Regions from separate parts of the Streptomyces sp. NPDC059499 genome, predicted to be linked through region 2. Evidence: riboswitches for the same ligand, from Rfam matches in the RefSeq annotation. Region 2 holds a riboswitch; each other region holds the start of a gene.
What was found. Region 2 has a riboswitch for cobalamin ahead of ACFW9O_RS24720 (ribonucleoside-diphosphate reductase subunit alpha). Riboswitches for the same ligand answer to the same signal wherever they lie in the genome.

Region 1 (4,205 bases), on a different contig from region 2:
GGGGGCCACGGCGTTGACCGTGATGTCCCGGCCGCGCAGCTCACGGGCGAGGATCAGCGTCATGGCCTCCACCGCCCCTTTGGTGGCCGCGTAGGCGCTGTATCCCGGGATGGCGAGCGAGAGTACCGAGCTGGAGAAGTTGATGATCGCCCCGCCCTCACGGAGGCGTCGCGCCGCCTGCTGGTCGACGACGAACGTGCCGCGGATGTTGGTGCGGTGCATCCGGTCCAGGGCATCGAGGTCGGTATCGACCAGGGGTGCGAGCGTCATGACACCCGCGGCGTGGACGACCACGTCGATCCCGCCGAAGGCGGCCTCGGCCGCGTCGAAGAGGGCGGCCACGGCCGTCTCGTCGGCGACGTCCGCCTGAAACGCGAATCCTTCGCCACCGGCGGAGATGACCGCCTCGACGGCCGCTTCGGCCTCGGTCCTGTTGCCCGCGTAGTTGACGACGACGGCGAATCCGTCGGCCGCGAGCCGCTCGGCGCTCTCACGCCCGATGCCTCGCGATCCCCCGGTGACCAGAGCGACCCTGCGCGCCGCGGTGGTGTGCTGCTGTTGCTCACTCATGACCTGCTCCTGCGACAGAGGGGTTCCGGCCGTCTCCGCGACCCCATCACGAACAACGCTAACACCATTACCGTAGCAACGCTACGCAGGGACGGTGGCGAAACTCGCGTGCATCGGTCCCTGCCGAGGTGATACTCCGGGCTGTCATGGACAACCTCATGACGACACGCCTCCTGCTGCACCCGCTGAGCGCGGCCGAAGCCGCATCGGTGGAGGCGGGCGAACCGCCGGCAGGCACCCTTTGGGCACCCGGATACCCCGGGGACGGCGACCGCGGGGTCGCCCGCCGTTTCCTGGAGACCTGCGCGGACGCCGGCAGCCCCCAACCGTTCGGCGCCTACGAGATCCGCCGCCGCGCGGACGGGGCCGTGATAGGCGGCGTGGGCTTTCACGGAAGGCCCGATTCCGACGGTCGGGTGACGATCGGCTACGGGTTGATCCCCTCGGTACGCGGTCGGGGGTACGCCTCCGAGGCGCTACGGGCCCTTCTGGCCTTCGCGCGTTCCCAGGGGGTCGCGTCCGTGAAGGGCGACGCCGATCTCGACAACACCCGCTCGCACCACGTCATGGCAGCGGCAGGTATGCGGCTGGTCGGCGAGGACGACAGGCTCAAGCACTTCCGTATCGACTGGATACGAACCGGCCGGCCGGGCGCCTGACCCCCGACGCCGGACGCCTGAACGCAGAGCTCGGCCCCGGCCGCACATGACGGAACCCGCCGGGTATCCCCGGCGGGTTCACTTGCCGCAAGCCCCCTGCGGGGCTGGAAGGTCAGCTCACGGCATCGGCCGTGCGAGGTGCCGTACGGTCACCCGCCGACGATGCGGTACGCGCGGCCGGTACGAGAAGCCGCTCGGTCAGGTAGCCGAAGACGAGACCGAAGACGGTCCAGAGCGTCGTCTGGACAGCGAGCGTGGACAGCCGGAACTCCCACAGCAGGCTGGCCGGGAAGTCCGTGCCGACCTCGTTGAACGAGGGCAGGAAGGCGTAGGCGAGCCCGATCAGCAGGACATAGCCGGCCCCTGCGGCAGTCGTCGCGTTCCAGTTGCCCAGGCGGGGTGCGAGACGTTTGCCGAACATCACGGCGGCAACGGCCAGCAGCACGCTGAGAGCGACCATCAGGAAGAACATGCCGGTGCGCTGTCCGATGGTGTCGGGGTTTCCGACAGCCGGCGGGTTCGCCGGGTACTTCAGGAACGGCACGACGTACACCGTCAGCAGGGCCGCACCCGCGACGAGCGCGGCCGTGGCCCTGGGGCCGAAACTGCCGATGCGGCCCAGGGCGTAACAGAAGACGAGTGCGGCGATGCCGCCGATGGCCACGCCGAATACGAGGACACCGGTGGCGAGACCGCCGGTGGCCTGCATCGTGCGGCTGACGAGTTCCTCGCCGCCGCCGTGGTCGTGGGCGTGTGACTCTTCCAGCGCGATGGCGGCGTCCACGCGGGACTCACCGAGGAAGTAGGCCACGGCAAGGGCGAGCGCGCCGGCCACGAGGCCGGCCAGCATCCCGCGGACGAGCAGAGCTCTGACCGATACGGAGTTCATGGAACGTTCCCCTGATTCCCGGAATCTCAGTGGCAGGGGAATCCGAGGAGGTGGCGTCCGTCGTGGACCCACTCGTGCACGGACTCACCCGCGAAGACCGCGGTGGCGCCCTGCTCGGCTCCGACGAAGTACAGCAGGACCAGCATCAGGATGCCGAAGAAGACGGCCCAGGGGGCAATAGCCTTCAGGGAGATGGGGGTGATCGCGGGTGCGATCGCGGCTGGGGCAGCAGAATGTGCCATGGCAGAACCTCCTGTGGGAACACGCGTCCCTGTCGTGGTGCCTGAGACGAAGGTGCCGGGTCTGACTTTCCCGCAGAAGGAGCGGGTACACAGTGGCGCGACCGTGCCGGATTCTCACCGGACTTCCGTTCACACCTCGTCTTGGTTGCCGCGACCATACCGCCTGTTGCTCGGGCGCCGCCACGGTGCAACCGTCCCGGTCACGCCCCGCGGCACGGGCCGTGTTCCCATGGGGCGCCTACGCATCGGGCAGTTGTTGAAGAAGGGGAGGCGGAGCATGACGGTACGGGTGATGTTGATCTCACCGGCCATGAACGCGGCGGCGCGAGAGGCGCGCTTCGAGGGTGACGCACCGTTGGACGAGGCGGGTCTGCGCGGGGCCGAGGACGCAGCCGGTGACGTGCCGGGAGCCGACCGGTACGTGCGCGGCCCTTCGGAACGCTGTCTGCAGACCGCTCAGGCGCTCGGACTCGCCCCCGGTGCCGAACCCGCGCTCCGCGACTGGCACATGGGGCGCTGGAGCGGGCAACGTCTGTCGGACGTCAGCGCCGCCGAACCCGACGCCGTGTCCGCCTGGCTGGCCGACCCCTCGGCCGCCCCGCACGGAGGCGAGTCGCTCCTGGACCTGGCGGAGCGGGTGGGCGGTTGGCTGGAGACCCTGGCCGGGGACCGCGACGTGCGGGTCATGGCGGTGGTCGAACCCGCGGTCGTCCGCGCGGCCGTGGTCCAGGCGCTGACTCTGCCGGTACAGGCCTTCTGGCGGCTGGACGTGCCCCCGCTCGCACTCACCGAGCTCAGCGGACGGGCGGGCAGGTGGAACCTGCGGTGCGGTCGCCCTCCGGAAGCACGTGGGGCAGGGCGATCGCGGTAACCGCGAACCCGTCCTGGACCAGCCACCTTCCCTCGAACGTGCCCGGTATCCCGGGCGCCGTGCGGAACAGCTGCGCCGTGAAGGTGCCCCGGTGCCAAGCCCCTTCGCCCCGGCTGAACTCGATCTCCGCCTCGTCGAAGTCGAGCTCGATGCCGGTGAGCGGGTACCACGTCTTGAAAACACTCTCCTTGGCGCTGAAGACCAGCCGGTCCCAGTGGGGGGCCGCGCCGTCCGCGACCAGGCCGATCCGCCGCCTCTCCGAGGGGAGCGAGATGGCCTCCCACACGTCGGCCGGCAGTGCTTCGTCCGGTTCCGCGTCGATGCCCAGCGCGCGGACCTCTGACGCCCGGGCCAACGCCGCGGCTCGGTAGCCCTCGCAGTGCGTCATGCTGCCCACGACCCCCTCGGGCCACAGGGGCACCCCCCGGTGGCCGCGCAACACCGGCGCGGGAGGAAGCCCGAGGGCCGCCATGGCCCGTCTCGCGCAGCCGCGCACGGCCGCGAACTCGTGCCGGCGCCGGTCCACGCTGCGAGCGACCACCTCCGCTTCCTCGGGGTAGAGCGTCCCCACCGGAGCATCCGCCTCGAAGGTGTCCGCGCAGGCGACGTACTCGGGGAGCAGTTGCTCGATCACGCCTCCTCCCCCGGCTCGGCCGGGGGCTGTTCGCCCGTGTAGGGAAGGATCTGACGCAGCAGGCCCCGTGGGTGGCCGCGTTTGCGCCACTCCCTGGGATAACCGATCGAGACCTCCTCGAAGCGCACCCCGTCGTACCAGGTCGTACGGGGGATGTGGAGGTGCCCGTAGACGACGGCGGCGACGTTGAAGCGGCGGTGCCAGTCGGCCGTCAGTTCCGTGCCGCACCACTGGGCGAACTCCGGGTACCACATGACGGATGTGGGTTCGCGCACCAGCGGCCAGTGACCGGCGATCACCAGAGGGACGTCCGGGTCGTGCGCGGCCAGCCGCTCCTCGG
Region 2 (4,205 bases):
CTCGGCGGTGACCTCTACACGGCGTACACCTTCGTCGCGGTCCCTGCGGCGATCTACGCGGCGGGCGCGGCCGGCTTCTTCGCCGTCCCGTACACCATCCTCGTCTACCCACTGATCTTCACGTTCCTGCCGCGGCTCTGGTCCGTCTCGCACAAGCACGGCTACGTGACCACCTCGGACTTCGTCCGCGGACGCTTCGGCTCGAAGGGGCTGTCGCTGGCGGTCGCCGTCACCGGCATCCTCGCCACGATGCCGTACATCGCCCTCCAGCTCGTCGGCATCCAGGCCGTGCTGGACGTCATGGGCGTCGGCGGCGGCGAGACCACGCACTGGTTCATCAAGGACCTGCCGCTGCTGATCGCGTTCGCCGTACTCGCCGCGTACACCTACTCCTCGGGACTGCGCGCGCCCGCACTGATCGCGTTCGTCAAGGACGGCCTGATCTATCTGGTCATCGCGGTCGCCATCATCTACATCCCCATCAAACTCGGCGGATTCGACGACATCTTCGCCAAGGCGGGCGAAGCCTTCTCGCAGACGAACGAGGCAACGGGCAAGCCACGCGGTGCTCTCGTGCCCGGCGAGATGGGTCAATGGGGTTATGCCACGCTGGCCCTGGGCTCGGCGCTGGCGCTCTTCATGTACCCGCACTCCATCACGGCGACGCTCTCCAGCCGCAGCCGTGACGTGATCCGGCGCAACACCACGATCCTGCCGCTGTATTCGCTGATGCTCGGCCTGCTGGCCCTGCTCGGTTTCATGGCGATCGCCGCCGGAGTGAAGGTGGACAACGGCCAGCTGGCCATTCCGCAGCTGTTCGAGAACATGTTCCCCGACTGGTTCGCCGGTGTGGCCTTCGCCGCGATCGGCATCGGTGCGCTGGTGCCCGCGGCGATCATGTCGATCGCCGCGGCGAACCTCTTCACCCGCAACATCTACAAGGACTTCATCAAACCCGATGCGACCCCGGCCCAGGAGACCAAGGTCTCCAAGCTGGTCTCGCTCCTGGTGAAGGTCGGTGCGCTCGCCTTCGTCCTCACCATGGACAAGACGGTCGCGATCAACTTCCAGCTGCTCGGCGGGATCTGGATCCTCCAGACGATGCCGGCCCTGGTGGGCGGCCTGTTCACCCGGTGGTTCCACCGCTGGGCCCTGATCGCGGGCTGGGCGGTCGGCATGATCTACGGCACGGTCGCCGCGTACGGCGTCGCCAGCCCGACCCAGAAGCACTTCGGCGGGTCCTCGAAGGAGATTCCCGGCATCGGCGAGATCGGCTACATCGGTCTGACCGCGTTCGTACTGAACGTCGTCGTGGTGGTCGTCCTGACCTTCGTCCTGAACGCGCTGAAGGCACCGGCCGGGATCGACGAGACCTCCCCGTCCGACTACACGGCGGACGCGGGCGACCCGGGCGTCCAGAAGGTGCTCCCGCCGGCCACGGTGGGTGCCCCGGGCGGCGCTCCCACCGTGGGTGCCCAGGGCGGCGCTCCCACCGTGGAGGCCGCGGACGGCAGTCACTGACCCCGCCTTTCGGGAGCAGGTTCCGGAGCGGGCCGCCGCGTCCCCAAGGGGCGCGGCGGCCCACTGCGTTCCGGGCCGGTGCAAAGGAGTTCGACCCTCGCCTCCGCCTGCGGCAGACTCCCGCCCATGGACATCGTTATCAGGCCCGTCGGCCTCCAGGAACACGAGGCACTGGCCGGCATCACCGCCGAGGCGTACCTCGCCGACGAGTTGCTGGACTTCGGCGCCGACGACCCCTATCTGGCGGAACTGCGCGCGGTCGGCCGCCGGGCCGCCGAGGCGGAGGTACTTGTCGCGGTGGACGGTGAGGGCACGCTGCTCGGCGGTGTGACCTACGCGGCGCCCGGCAGCGCGTGGGCGGACATCGCCGGGGTGGACGAGGCCGAGTTCCGGATGCTGGCCGTCTCCCGCGAAGCCCGTGGACGCGGGGCGGGCGAGGCGCTCGTACGCGCCTGTATCGACCGGGCACGGGCCACGGAGGGCGTCTCCGGTCTCGTGCTGTCGACGCAGCAGGCCATGCTGGGCGCCCATCGGATCTACCGGCGCCTCGGCTTCGTACGGACCCCGGAACGGGACTGGAAGCCCGTCGAGCACATCTCGCTGATGACATTCCGCCTGGAGCTCTGACCGAGCGCGACACAACATGTGGGGGCTGCCATGTCCGACGCCCCCCACATGTATGCTCATGCTCGCTGTCTCCGCAGGGGAATCCGGTGCGAATCCGGAACTGTCCCGCAACGGTGTGATTGGTGCGCTTCTGCGCACCCGGAAGTCCGAAGACCTGCTGACAGCGCGTCCGGCTCGACCGAACCGGACGCCTGACGTCCGGGCCTCGCGGAGGGCCGGTGGACGCCGTGCGCAGTGCTGCCCCTTTCCCGGGTACCGCCCTGCCCGGCTGCCCCCGCTCCCGCCGGCCCCGAGCCGAGCGAGGGGTAGTCCCAGTGACCATCGCGCCAGCCGATCCGGTTTCAGCGGTCGATTCAGCCGAGTCCGCGCATGCCATGCCCGACGGGCCCGGGACCGCACTGCTGCGGACCCTGACCGACCTCACCGTCGATCTGCCCGACACCGACCCCGGACGGGTCGCCGCCGCCGCGCTGCGCGGCCGCAACGCCCGGTCGGACGAGGCCGAGCTGCGCTCGCTGGCCACCGAGGCCGCCGCGGGCCTGATTTCCGAGGACCCCGCCTACTCCCGGCTCGCCGCACGGCTCCTCACCCGCACCATCGCGGACGAGGCCGCCGGCCAGGGCGCCGTCTCCTTCTCCGCCTCGGTCGCCGTCGGCCACCGTGAGGGCCTGATCGCGGACCGTACGGCGGAGTTCGTCACGCTGCACGCGGACGCCCTCGACGCGCTGGTCGGGCAGGCTCTCGCCGACGGCGCCGACGACCGTTTCGGCTACTTCGGGCTGCGGACGCTGTTCAGCCGCTACCTGCTGCGCCATCCGCTCACCCGCCAGGTCATCGAGACCCCGCAGCACTTCATGCTCCGGGTGGCCGCCGGCCTCGCCGAGGACACCTCCGAGCGTGCCCTGGACGAAGTCGCCTCGCTGTACGGGCTGATGAGCCGGCTCGACTACCTGCCCTCCTCGCCCACCCTGTTCAACTCCGGTACCCGGCACCCGCAGATGTCCTCCTGCTATCTGCTGGACTCCCCGCTGGACGAGCTCGACTCGATCTACGACCGCTACCACCAGGTGGCGCGGCTGTCCAAGCACGCCGGGGGAATCGGCCTCTCGTACTCCCGTATCCGCGCCCGGGGTTCGCTGATCCGTGGCACCAACGGGCACTCCAACGGCATCGTGCCGTTCCTGAAGACGCTCGACGCCTCGGTCGCCGCGGTCAACCAGGGGGGCCGCCGCAAGGGCGCCGCCGCCGTCTACCTGGAGACCTGGCACGCGGACATCGAGGAGTTCCTTGAGCTGCGCGACAACACGGGTGAGGACCAGCGCCGCACGCACAACCTGAATCTGGCGCACTGGATCCCCGACGAGTTCATGCGCCGCGTCGACGCGGACACCGAGTGGTCGCTGTTCTCCCCGGCCGACACCCCCGAGCTGGTCGACCTGTGGGGCGACGAGTTCGATGCCGCCTACCGTGCGGCGGAGGCCAAGGGCCTGGCCCGCAGGACGATGCCCGCCCGTGAGCTGTACGGCCGGATGATGCGGACGCTCGCCCAGACCGGTCAGGGCTGGATGACGTTCAAGGACGCCTCCAACCGCACCGCGAACCAGACCGCCGAACCGGGCAGGGTCGTGCACTCGTCGAACCTGTGCACGGAGATCCTCGAGGTCACCGACGACGGCGAGACGGCCGTCTGCAACCTGGGTTCGGTCAACCTCGGCGCGTTCGTCGTCGGCGGGGAGATGGACTGGGAGCGGCTGGACGCCACGGTCCGTACCGCCGTGACCTTCCTCGACCGCGTGGTGGACATCAACTTCTACCCGACCGAGCAGGCAGGCCGCTCCAACGCCCGCTGGCGTCCGGTGGGCCTGGGTGCGATGGGCCTGCAGGACGTCTTCTTCCAGTTGCGGCTGCCCTTCGACTCGCCCGAGGCCCGCGCGCTCTCGACGCGGATCTCCGAGCGGATCATGCTGGCCGCGTACGAGGCGTCGTGCGACCTCGCGGAGCGTTCGGGCCCGCTGCCTGCCTGGTCCGAGACGCGCGCCGCCCGCGGTGTGCTGCAC
Region 3 (4,205 bases), on a different contig from region 2:
GCGTCGGGGCCGCAGGCGGCGGACAGGCCGGCGTTCTTGCCGGGCAGCCACTCCAGGTTGCCGTGCTTGCCGAGGTGGATCATCGCGTCGGCGCCGAAACCGTTGTCGTCCGCGGACGCGGCGATCCAGCGGTAGGCGGCCAGGTAGTGGTGCGAGGGCGGCAGATCGGGGTCGTGGTAGATCGCGATCGGGTTCTCGCCGAAGCCGCGCGGAGGCTGGATGAGGATCAGCAGATTGCCGCGGCGCAGGGCGGCGAGCACGATGTCGCCCTCGGGGTTGCGGGACCGGTCGAGGAACATCTCGCCGGGGGCCGGGCCCCAGTGCCGCTCGACGGCCTCGCGGAGTTCGGCGGGCAGCGTGGCGAACCAGCGGCGGTAGTCGGCGGCGGGGATCCGGACCGGGTTGCGGGCCAGCTGCTCCTCGGTGAGCCACTCCTGGTCGTGGCCGCCGGCCTCGATCAGCGCGTAGATCAGCTCGTCGCCGTCGCCGGAGACCAGACCCGGGATCTCCTCCTCGGGCCCGAAGTCGTAGCCCTCGGCCCGGAGCCTGCGCAGCAGGGCGACGGCGCTCGCGGGGGTGTCGAGGCCGACGGCGTTGCCGATGCGGGAGTGCTTGGTCGGGTACGCGGACAGGACGAGGGCGATCCGCTTCTCGGCGGCCGGGATGTGGCGGAGCCGGGCGTGCCGTACGGCGATTCCGGCGACCCGTGCCGCACGCTCGGCGTCGGCGACGTACGCGGGCAGGCCGTCCTCGTCGATCTCCTTGAAGGAGAACGGCACCGTGATCAGGCGGCCGTCGAACTCCGGCACCGCGATCTGGGTGGCGGCGTCGAGCGGGGAGACGCCCTCGTCGTTCTCCTCCCAGGCGGCGCGGGGGCTGGTGAGGCAGAGCGCCTGGAGCACCGGGACGTCGAGGCCGGTGAGGGCGCCCGCGTCCCAGGACTCGTCGTCGCCGCCCGCGGACGCGGTGGCCGGCTTGGTGCCGCCCGCGGCGAGGACGGTGGTCACGATGGCGTCGGCGGCACGGAGTTCGTCGATGAGTTCGGGCTCGGGCGTACGGAGCGAGGCGACGTACAGCGGGAGGGCGCGGGATCCCGCGTCCTCGACGGCGGTGCAGAGCGCTTCGATGAACGCCGTGTTCCCGCTCATGTGGTGGGCGCGGTAGTACAACACCGCCACGGTGGGCCCGGTGATGCCCTCACGGGCCGTCCGCTCCAGCGGGCCCCAGGCGGGGGCGGGGGCGGGCGGCTCGAAGCCGTGGCCGGTGAGCAGCACGGTGTCGGACAGGAACCGGGCCAGCTGCTCCAGGTTGGCGGGGCCGCCGTGCGCGAGATAGGCGTGCGCCTCGGCGGCGATGCCGATGGGGACGGTGGACGCGGCCATCAGCTGGGCGTCGGGGGCCTGTTCGCCGGTCAGCACGACGACGGGACGACCGGTCGCCAGCACCTGGTCGAGGCCGTCCTGCCAGGCCCGTACGCCGCCGAGGAGGCGCACGACGACGAGGTCCGTGCCGTCCAGCAGCTCCGGGAGTTCGTCGAGGGAGAGCCGGGAGGGGTTGGCGTAGCGGTAGTTGACCGGGCCCGCGGATGCGCGGGCGCTGAGCAGGTCGGTGTCGGACGTCGACAGGAGCAGGATCATGCGGCGTCAGCCCTTCCTCGGGGTGTCCACGCCCCGGGCGGTGTCGGACGGCAGGAGTTCCTGACTCGCCCGGTCGTGGACCGGGCTCACAGTGGCGGGACCGCGCCGGAATCTCACCGGGCTTCCTCCCATGTCGCCGTCTGGCGATGGCGGGCCGAACGGACCGCCGCTAGGCATAGTAGGCGCCGGGTGGCCGGGCGTGACGGGATGCCCCTGGACGGGACTTGTCCCGGTGGCACGACGGGCCGGTTCTCGCCCTGCGGCGGCCGGGACCGGGCAACGAACCCGGCACGGCCCCGGACCGGTCGCGGTTCCGGGTCCGGCCGGTGGGTGTCCTACAGGTCACAGTCACCGTAGGGCTGTGCCGCGGTCACGGTCGGTATGCTCGCCGCCATGCCCCCATCCGCCCTCCCGCCCCGGTCTCCGGGCGGTGATGCCTGCCCCGGAACGCTGCGTCTGCACCGGGCGGACGACGGTGCGCTGGCGCGGGTCCGGCTGCCCGGTGGAGTGCTGACCGTTGCTCGGGCGAACGCTCTCGGGGAGGCCGCGGTGCGGCTGGGCGACGGTGAGTTGCATCTCACCTCGCGCGGCAATGTGCAGCTGCGCGGGCTCGCCCCGGACTGCGGTGCGGAGTTGGCCGGACTGCTGGTCAGCGCCGGGCTGCTGCCCTCCGAACGCCACGAGCGGATACGCAACGTCGTCGCTTCCCCCCTCGCGGGGCTCGACGGCCTCGGGGCCGCCGAAGTCGGAGTGTGGCTGGCCGGACTTGACCGTCTGCTGTGCGGAAGCGACCGTGCGACCGCGCTCTCCGGCCGCTTCCTGTTCGCACTCGATGACGGCCGCGGTGATGTGGATGCCCTCGGCGCCGACCTCACCCTGCTGGCCCGTGACGACGGCGACGCGATGCTGCGTGTCGGGGACACCGACACCGTCCTGCGTATCCCGGCCTCCCAAGGGCCCCGCGCCGCGCTCCTGGCCGCCGAAGCCTTTCTGGACGCCGCCCCGGACACCGGTGCCTGGCGGGTCAAGGACCTGCCGTGCGGCGCCGCCGCACTGGCCGACGACGTCGTACGGCGGTTGAGGCGAACCGGTACCGCCGTGTCGGAGGACCGCCATCCCCGCCCCCACGCATCCCTCCCGCCTGCCCTCGGCGCCGTACGCGGCGGCCGCCGCGATGTCGCGCTGTCCGTCGGCGTACCGCTGGGGCGCCTGGACCCGGACCGGTGGCGGCTCCTGTCGAGCGCCGGCGAACTGCGGCTCACCCCGTGGCGCGGCGTCGTCGTCACCGGCGTCGCACCGGATCACGCGGACGAGCTGCTCGCCGCCCTCGCGGAGGCCGGTCTGATCACCGGGCCCGGCTCGCCGTGGGCCGGGGTCGGGGCGTGCATCGGACGGCCCGGCTGCGCGAAGTCGCTGGCCGACGTGCGGGCCGAAGCGGGGGCCGCCGTCGGACCCGCGGGACGGCTGCCTGTGTACTGGTCCGGGTGCGAACGCCGCTGCGGCCATCCGCACGGGGAGTGGATCGACGTGGTCGCCACCCCGGACGGACACCGGATCTCCCATGTGACGGGGGACCGGTCGGACGCCACGGCAACGGTCCGGGACAACCCTGCCGCGCTGGCCGCCGCCGTGGCAGCGGCGCGAGGCTCTCGCACCTGACCGCGCATCACCTGTTCACCTGTGTCCGGCCGCAGGCCACAAACCCGATGAAGAAAGCGACAGCACTGTGCATCAGTACGAGAAGGACGGACCGGCGATCTACCGCCAGTCCTTCGCCACCATCCGCGCGGAGGCGGATCTGGCAGGGCTGCCCGCCGACGTGAGCCAGGTCGCCGTCCGCATGATCCATGCCTGCGGCATGGTCGACCTCGTACGCGATCTCGCCTTCTCGCCGGATGCCGTGGCCGGCGCCCGCGCGGCGCTGCGGTCCGGTGCGCCCATCCTGTGCGACGTGGCCATGGTCGCCAGCGGTGTCACCCGAAAGCGGCTGCCGGCGGACAACGACGTGGTGTGCACCCTGTCCGACCCGGCCGTCCCGGAACTGGCCGCGAAGCTCGGCACCACCCGCAGCGCCGCCGCACTGGAACTGTGGCGCGACCGCATGGAAGGGGCTGTCGTCGCCGTCGGCAACGCGCCCACCGCCCTCTTCCGGCTCCTGGAGATGATCGAGGAGGGCGCCCCGCGCCCCGCCGCCGTCATCGGTGTCCCGGTCGGCTTCATCGGCGCCGCCGAGTCCAAGGACGCGCTGGCCGCCCATCCGTCCCGCCTCGAGCACCTGATCGTGCGCGGCCGTCGCGGCGGCAGCGCCATGGCCGCGGCGGCCATCAACGCGATCGCCAGCGAGGAAGAGTGAGCGTGAGCGAGCACAAGAAGACCGGACGGCTGTACGGGGTCGGGCTCGGGCCCGGCGACCCGTCCCTGATGACCCTGCGCGCCGTGCAGGTCATCGCCGAGGCCGATGTCGTGGCGTACCACTCCGCCCGGCACGGCCGGTCCATCGCCCGTTCCATCGCGGCGCAGCACATCCGCGCCGACCACATCGAAGAGGCGCTGGTCTACCCCGTCACG
Region 4 (4,205 bases), on a different contig from region 2:
AACGGGACCTCGTCGACGAGGGTGGAGACGGCCGTGGCGTGGACCGCGTGGGTGTGCACGACGGCGGCGGCGCCGCTGTTGTTGTTGTAGACGGCCAGGTGGAGGGGGAGCTCGCTGGTCGGGGCCATGTCGCCGAGGACCCGGCGCCCTTCGAGGTCGACGCCGACCGCGTCCCCGGGGCCCAGCCGGTCGTAGGGCACTCCACTGGGGGTGACCAGGACGACTCCGCCGACCCGCGCCGACACGTTGCCCGAGGTGCCGACGACCAGTCCGTCCGCGGCAGTCCTGCGGGCCGTCGCGACGACGCCGTCCCATGCCCGCTCGATCGCGTCCTGGTGCTGATCGCTCATGCGGCGATCCTAGGGTCAGGCATTCGGATCACGCCGGGTCCGTCGGGTCTGTCGGGCGAAGCCGTCGCTGAGCACGTGAGCGATGTCTCTCCAATGGGGCAAATGCGGCAGACCAGGTGGGCGCCGAAACCCGGCGCAGGCCGGTTCCCCCACCGCCGCGGCCCGCTGCGACCGCCTCGGGCGCACACAAGCGGAATGGCTGTTCGCGCTTGGGGTCACCGCAACGCCCTGCCCAGTTCATCTTCCGTTCACCCAGGTTGCTTACGTTCCTACAGCCACTGACGTCGAACGATTGCCTGGGTAAATGGAACACATCACGCTGCTGCTCGCGATCGTGATCGTGACAGCTCTCGTGTTCGATTTCACGAACGGTTTCCACGACACCGCCAACGCGATGGCCACCACCATCTCGACCGGCGCTCTCAAGCCCAAGACAGCGGTGGCCATGTCCGCCGTTCTCAACCTCGTCGGCGCGTTCCTGTCGGTGGAGGTCGCCAAGACGATCTCCGGCGGGATCATCAACGAGAACGGCCTCAGAACCGAGGTCATCTTCGCGGCGCTCGTCGGCGCCATCCTGTGGAATCTACTGACCTGGCTGGTCGGCCTGCCCTCCAGCTCCTCCCACGCACTCTTCGGCGGTCTCATCGGCGCCGCGGTGATGTCGGCCGGATGGTCCTCGATCAACGGAGGCACCGTCGTCACGAAGGTCCTCCTGCCCGCGATTGCGGCCCCGCTCGTCGCCGGTCTGGCCGCACTGCTGGCCACGAAGCTGACGTACCGCCTCAACCGGAAGATCACCGACGAGGCGCAGCTGAAGTCGACCGCCAAGGGCTACCGGGCCGGACAGATCGCCTCGGCCGGTCTCGTCTCGCTCGCCCACGGCACCAACGACGCCCAGAAGACGATGGGCATCATCACCCTGGCCCTGGTCACCGGAGGCGTGCTCGCCCCCGGTTCCAACCCGCCGGTCTGGGTCATCGCCTCCGCCGGTATCGCCATCGCGATGGGCACCTACCTCGGCGGCTGGCGCATCATCCGCACCATGGGCAGCGGCCTCACCGAGCTCAAGCCGCCGCAGGGCTTCGCCGCCCAGACCAGTGCGGCCACGGTCATCCTGGCCTCCTCGCACCTCGGCTTCTCCCTCTCCACCACCCAGTCCTGCTCCGGTGCCGTGATGGGCGCCGGTCTCGGACGCAAGGGAGGCGTGGTCCGCTGGTCCACGGCCACCCGCATGTTCATCGCCTGGGGCCTGACCCTGCCGGCCGCCGGTCTGGTCGGCGCGGGCGCGGAGTTCCTCACCAAACAGGGCCCCTGGGGTGTCGGCGTGGTCGCCGTGCTCCTCGTCGCGGGCTCCGGTGCCATCTGGCTGCTGTCGCGCCGCAAGCCGGTCGACCACACCAACGTCAACGAGACGGACGCCGAGCCCGCGGGCGTCGTCACCACCGCCATCGCGGCCGTCAGCCCTCCGCCCGTCGGCTCCGGCGTCCCGGACCTCAAGACCACCATCCCGGCCCCGGCCCCGACGGCCGGATCCCCGGCCGACCCGGCCCGACCGGCCACGGTGTAAGGACAGATCCGCATGAACATCGACTGGGCAGCTCTCGCCTCCGTCTTCGGCGTCAGCCTCGTGGTCACCGTCGCACTGGTCGGCCTCTTCACTCTCGGCATCATCGGCCTCTCCAAGCAGGCCGCGGCGGTTCAGTCCGGCGGATCTCTCACGCTGGCGCGCACCGGCGCGTACGCCTGCTTCGGGCTGTGCGCGGCGGCGGTCGCCTACGGGATCTATCTGATCGTCGTCTGACCACCCGGCACCACGCCGCCGTCTCCTCGCATCGGGCCGGACACACCACGTGTGTGTCCGGCCCGATGTGCGTCTGCGCACACTGCACTCCCGCAGGTCAACGGCAGGTTGACGGGCGTTCACGGGGCGTGGTGGACTGCCGGTGCCATTTACGGCGACAGGAGAGGAAGCCGGTGCGAATCCGGCGCGGTCCCGCCACTGTCACCGGGGAGCAGGCCCCCACACGGAAGTCACGGTCCGGCACGGACTGGAAGGCCGGGGGAACTGCGGATCCGGAAGCCAGGAGACTCTCGTCGCCGGTCACGTCGAACCAGGGCGCGGACCCTGAGTTAAGGACATCTGCCATGCCTGGCTGCCGTGCGTCGGTCCCTGTGCCACCCGCTCCGAACGTCCTTCGAGGCACGACGGCCGGCTGAACCGTGCGAGCCGACCGCATCTTCGCGTACGGCGCCACCGCCGGTCTGATCGGCGACCTGCTGCTGGGTGACCCCCGGCGGGGCCACCCCGTCGCCGCCTTCGGGCAGGCCGCGGCAGGCGTCGAGAGCCGGCTGTGGCGCGATCACCGCGGCTGGGGCGCCCTGCACGCGCTCGTCTGCGCCGGGGGCGCCGTGGGCGCCGCCGCGCTGGCCGCCCGTGCCGTACGGAACCGTCCCGCCGCTGCCGTGGCCCTGACCGCCGCCGCCACCTGGTCCGTCATCGGCGGTACGTCGCTGGGCCGGGAGGCCCGCGCCATCGGCGGTGCGCTCGCCGCCGGTGACATCGAGGTGGCCCGGGAGCGGCTGCCGCACCTCTGCGGCCGTGACCCCCAGTCCCTCGACGGACAGCAGATCGCCCGCGCGGTGGTGGAGTCCGTCGCCGAGAACACCTCCGACGCCGTCGTCGGCGCTCTGGTGTGGGGCGCCCTCGGCGGTGTCCCGGGCCTCGTCGGGTTCCGGGCCGTCAACACCCTCGACGCCATGGTCGGCCACAGGTCGCCGCGCCACCGGCGCTACGGCTGGGCCTCGGCCCGCCTCGACGACCTCGCCGGCTGGCCGGGTGCCCGCCTCACCGCCGTGCTCGCGGTGGCCGCCGGTGGCCGTCCGCGCGAGGCCGTACGCGCCTGGCGGGCCGACGCGGGCAAGCATCCGAGCCCCAACGCGGGCCCGGTGGAGGCGTCGTTCGCGGGTGCGCTCGGTGTGCGCCTCGGCGGGACCCTCGCGTACGGCGGGCGGGTCGAGCACCGGCCCGTGCTCAACGGGGAGAACGGCCGGGACGTGCGGGTCACGGATATCGAACGCGCGGTGCGGCTGTCGCGCCGGGTGAGTGTGCTGGCCCTCGGCGTGTGTGCGGCCGCGCGGCTGGCTTCGGGAAGGAGAGGCCGGGCATGAGCGGCGGACAGGGCGGCGGGCTGTTGGTCGCGGGAACGACCTCGGACGCGGGCAAGAGCGTCGTCACGGCGGGAATCTGCCGGTGGCTGGTGCGCCGGGGGGTGAAGGTCGCACCGTTCAAGGCGCAGAACATGTCGCTGAACTCGTTCGTCACCCACGAGGGCGCGGAGATCGGCCGCGCCCAGGCGATGCAGGCGCAGGCCGCCCGGGTGGAGCCGAGCGTGCTGATGAATCCGGTGCTGCTCAAGCCCGGTGGTGACCGCTCCAGTCAGGTGGTCCTGATGGGGAAGCCGGTCGGCGAGATGAGCGCACGGGGCTACCACGGCGGCCGTCAGGAATCGCTGCTGGGGACGGTCGTGGACTGTCTGGAGCAACTACGGGGCACGTATGACGCCGTGATCTGCGAGGGGGCGGGCAGTCCCGCCGAGATCAATCTGCGGCGCACGGACATCGTGAACATGGGCATCGCGCGGGCGGCTCGCTTCCCGGTGCTGGTCGTCGGGGACATCGACCGGGGCGGGGTGTTCGCTTCGTTCTTCGGGACGACGGCGCTGCTGAGCGCCGAGGACCAGTCGCTGGTCGCCGGGTACCTCGTCAACAAGTTCCGCGGCGATGTGTCGCTGCTGGAGCCCGGCCTGGACATGCTGTACGAGCTCACCGGGCGCCGTACGTACGGGGTGCTGCCGT

Region 1: it holds a riboswitch for cobalamin, as region 2 does, so the genes downstream of both, ACFW9O_RS30550 (CbtB-domain containing protein) here and ACFW9O_RS24720 (ribonucleoside-diphosphate reductase subunit alpha) in region 2, are expected to answer to the same signal.
Region 3: it holds a riboswitch for cobalamin, as region 2 does, so the genes downstream of both, cobN (cobaltochelatase subunit CobN) here and ACFW9O_RS24720 (ribonucleoside-diphosphate reductase subunit alpha) in region 2, are expected to answer to the same signal.
Region 4: it holds a riboswitch for cobalamin, as region 2 does, so the genes downstream of both, ACFW9O_RS21445 (cobalamin biosynthesis protein) here and ACFW9O_RS24720 (ribonucleoside-diphosphate reductase subunit alpha) in region 2, are expected to answer to the same signal.

What each region holds. Positions count from the first base shown of each region.
Region 1 covers NZ_JBHYTT010000017.1:144,591-148,795, reverse strand. Annotated here, with positions in the region: gene ACFW9O_RS30565 (SDR family oxidoreductase) at 1-570, opposite strand, end outside; gene ACFW9O_RS30560 (GNAT family N-acetyltransferase) at 717-1,229, shown strand; gene ACFW9O_RS30555 (CbtA family protein) at 1,342-2,118, opposite strand; gene ACFW9O_RS30550 (CbtB-domain containing protein) at 2,145-2,360, opposite strand; cobalamin riboswitch at 2,343-2,534, opposite strand; gene ACFW9O_RS30545 (histidine phosphatase family protein) at 2,638-3,231, shown strand; gene ACFW9O_RS30540 (4'-phosphopantetheinyl transferase) at 3,155-3,865, opposite strand; gene ACFW9O_RS30535 (metallophosphoesterase family protein) at 3,862-4,205, opposite strand, start outside.
Region 2 covers NZ_JBHYTT010000011.1:187,757-191,961, reverse strand. Annotated here, with positions in the region: gene mctP (monocarboxylate uptake permease MctP) at 1-1,521, shown strand, start outside; gene ACFW9O_RS24725 (GNAT family N-acetyltransferase) at 1,648-2,148, shown strand; cobalamin riboswitch at 2,194-2,325, shown strand; gene ACFW9O_RS24720 (ribonucleoside-diphosphate reductase subunit alpha) at 2,463-4,205, shown strand, end outside.
Region 3 covers NZ_JBHYTT010000002.1:645,551-649,755, reverse strand. Annotated here, with positions in the region: gene cobN (cobaltochelatase subunit CobN) at 1-1,637, opposite strand, end outside; cobalamin riboswitch at 1,669-1,820, opposite strand; gene ACFW9O_RS08355 (cobalamin biosynthesis protein CobG) at 2,019-3,296, shown strand; gene ACFW9O_RS08350 (precorrin-8X methylmutase) at 3,364-3,990, shown strand; gene cobJ (precorrin-3B C(17)-methyltransferase) at 3,987-4,205, shown strand, end outside.
Region 4 covers NZ_JBHYTT010000009.1:54,177-58,381, forward strand. Annotated here, with positions in the region: gene ACFW9O_RS21430 (class II aldolase/adducin family protein) at 1-350, opposite strand, end outside; gene ACFW9O_RS21435 (anion permease) at 655-1,917, shown strand; gene ACFW9O_RS21440 (hypothetical protein) at 1,930-2,151, shown strand; cobalamin riboswitch at 2,314-2,441, shown strand; gene ACFW9O_RS21445 (cobalamin biosynthesis protein) at 2,571-3,518, shown strand; gene ACFW9O_RS21450 (cobyric acid synthase) at 3,515-4,205, shown strand, end outside.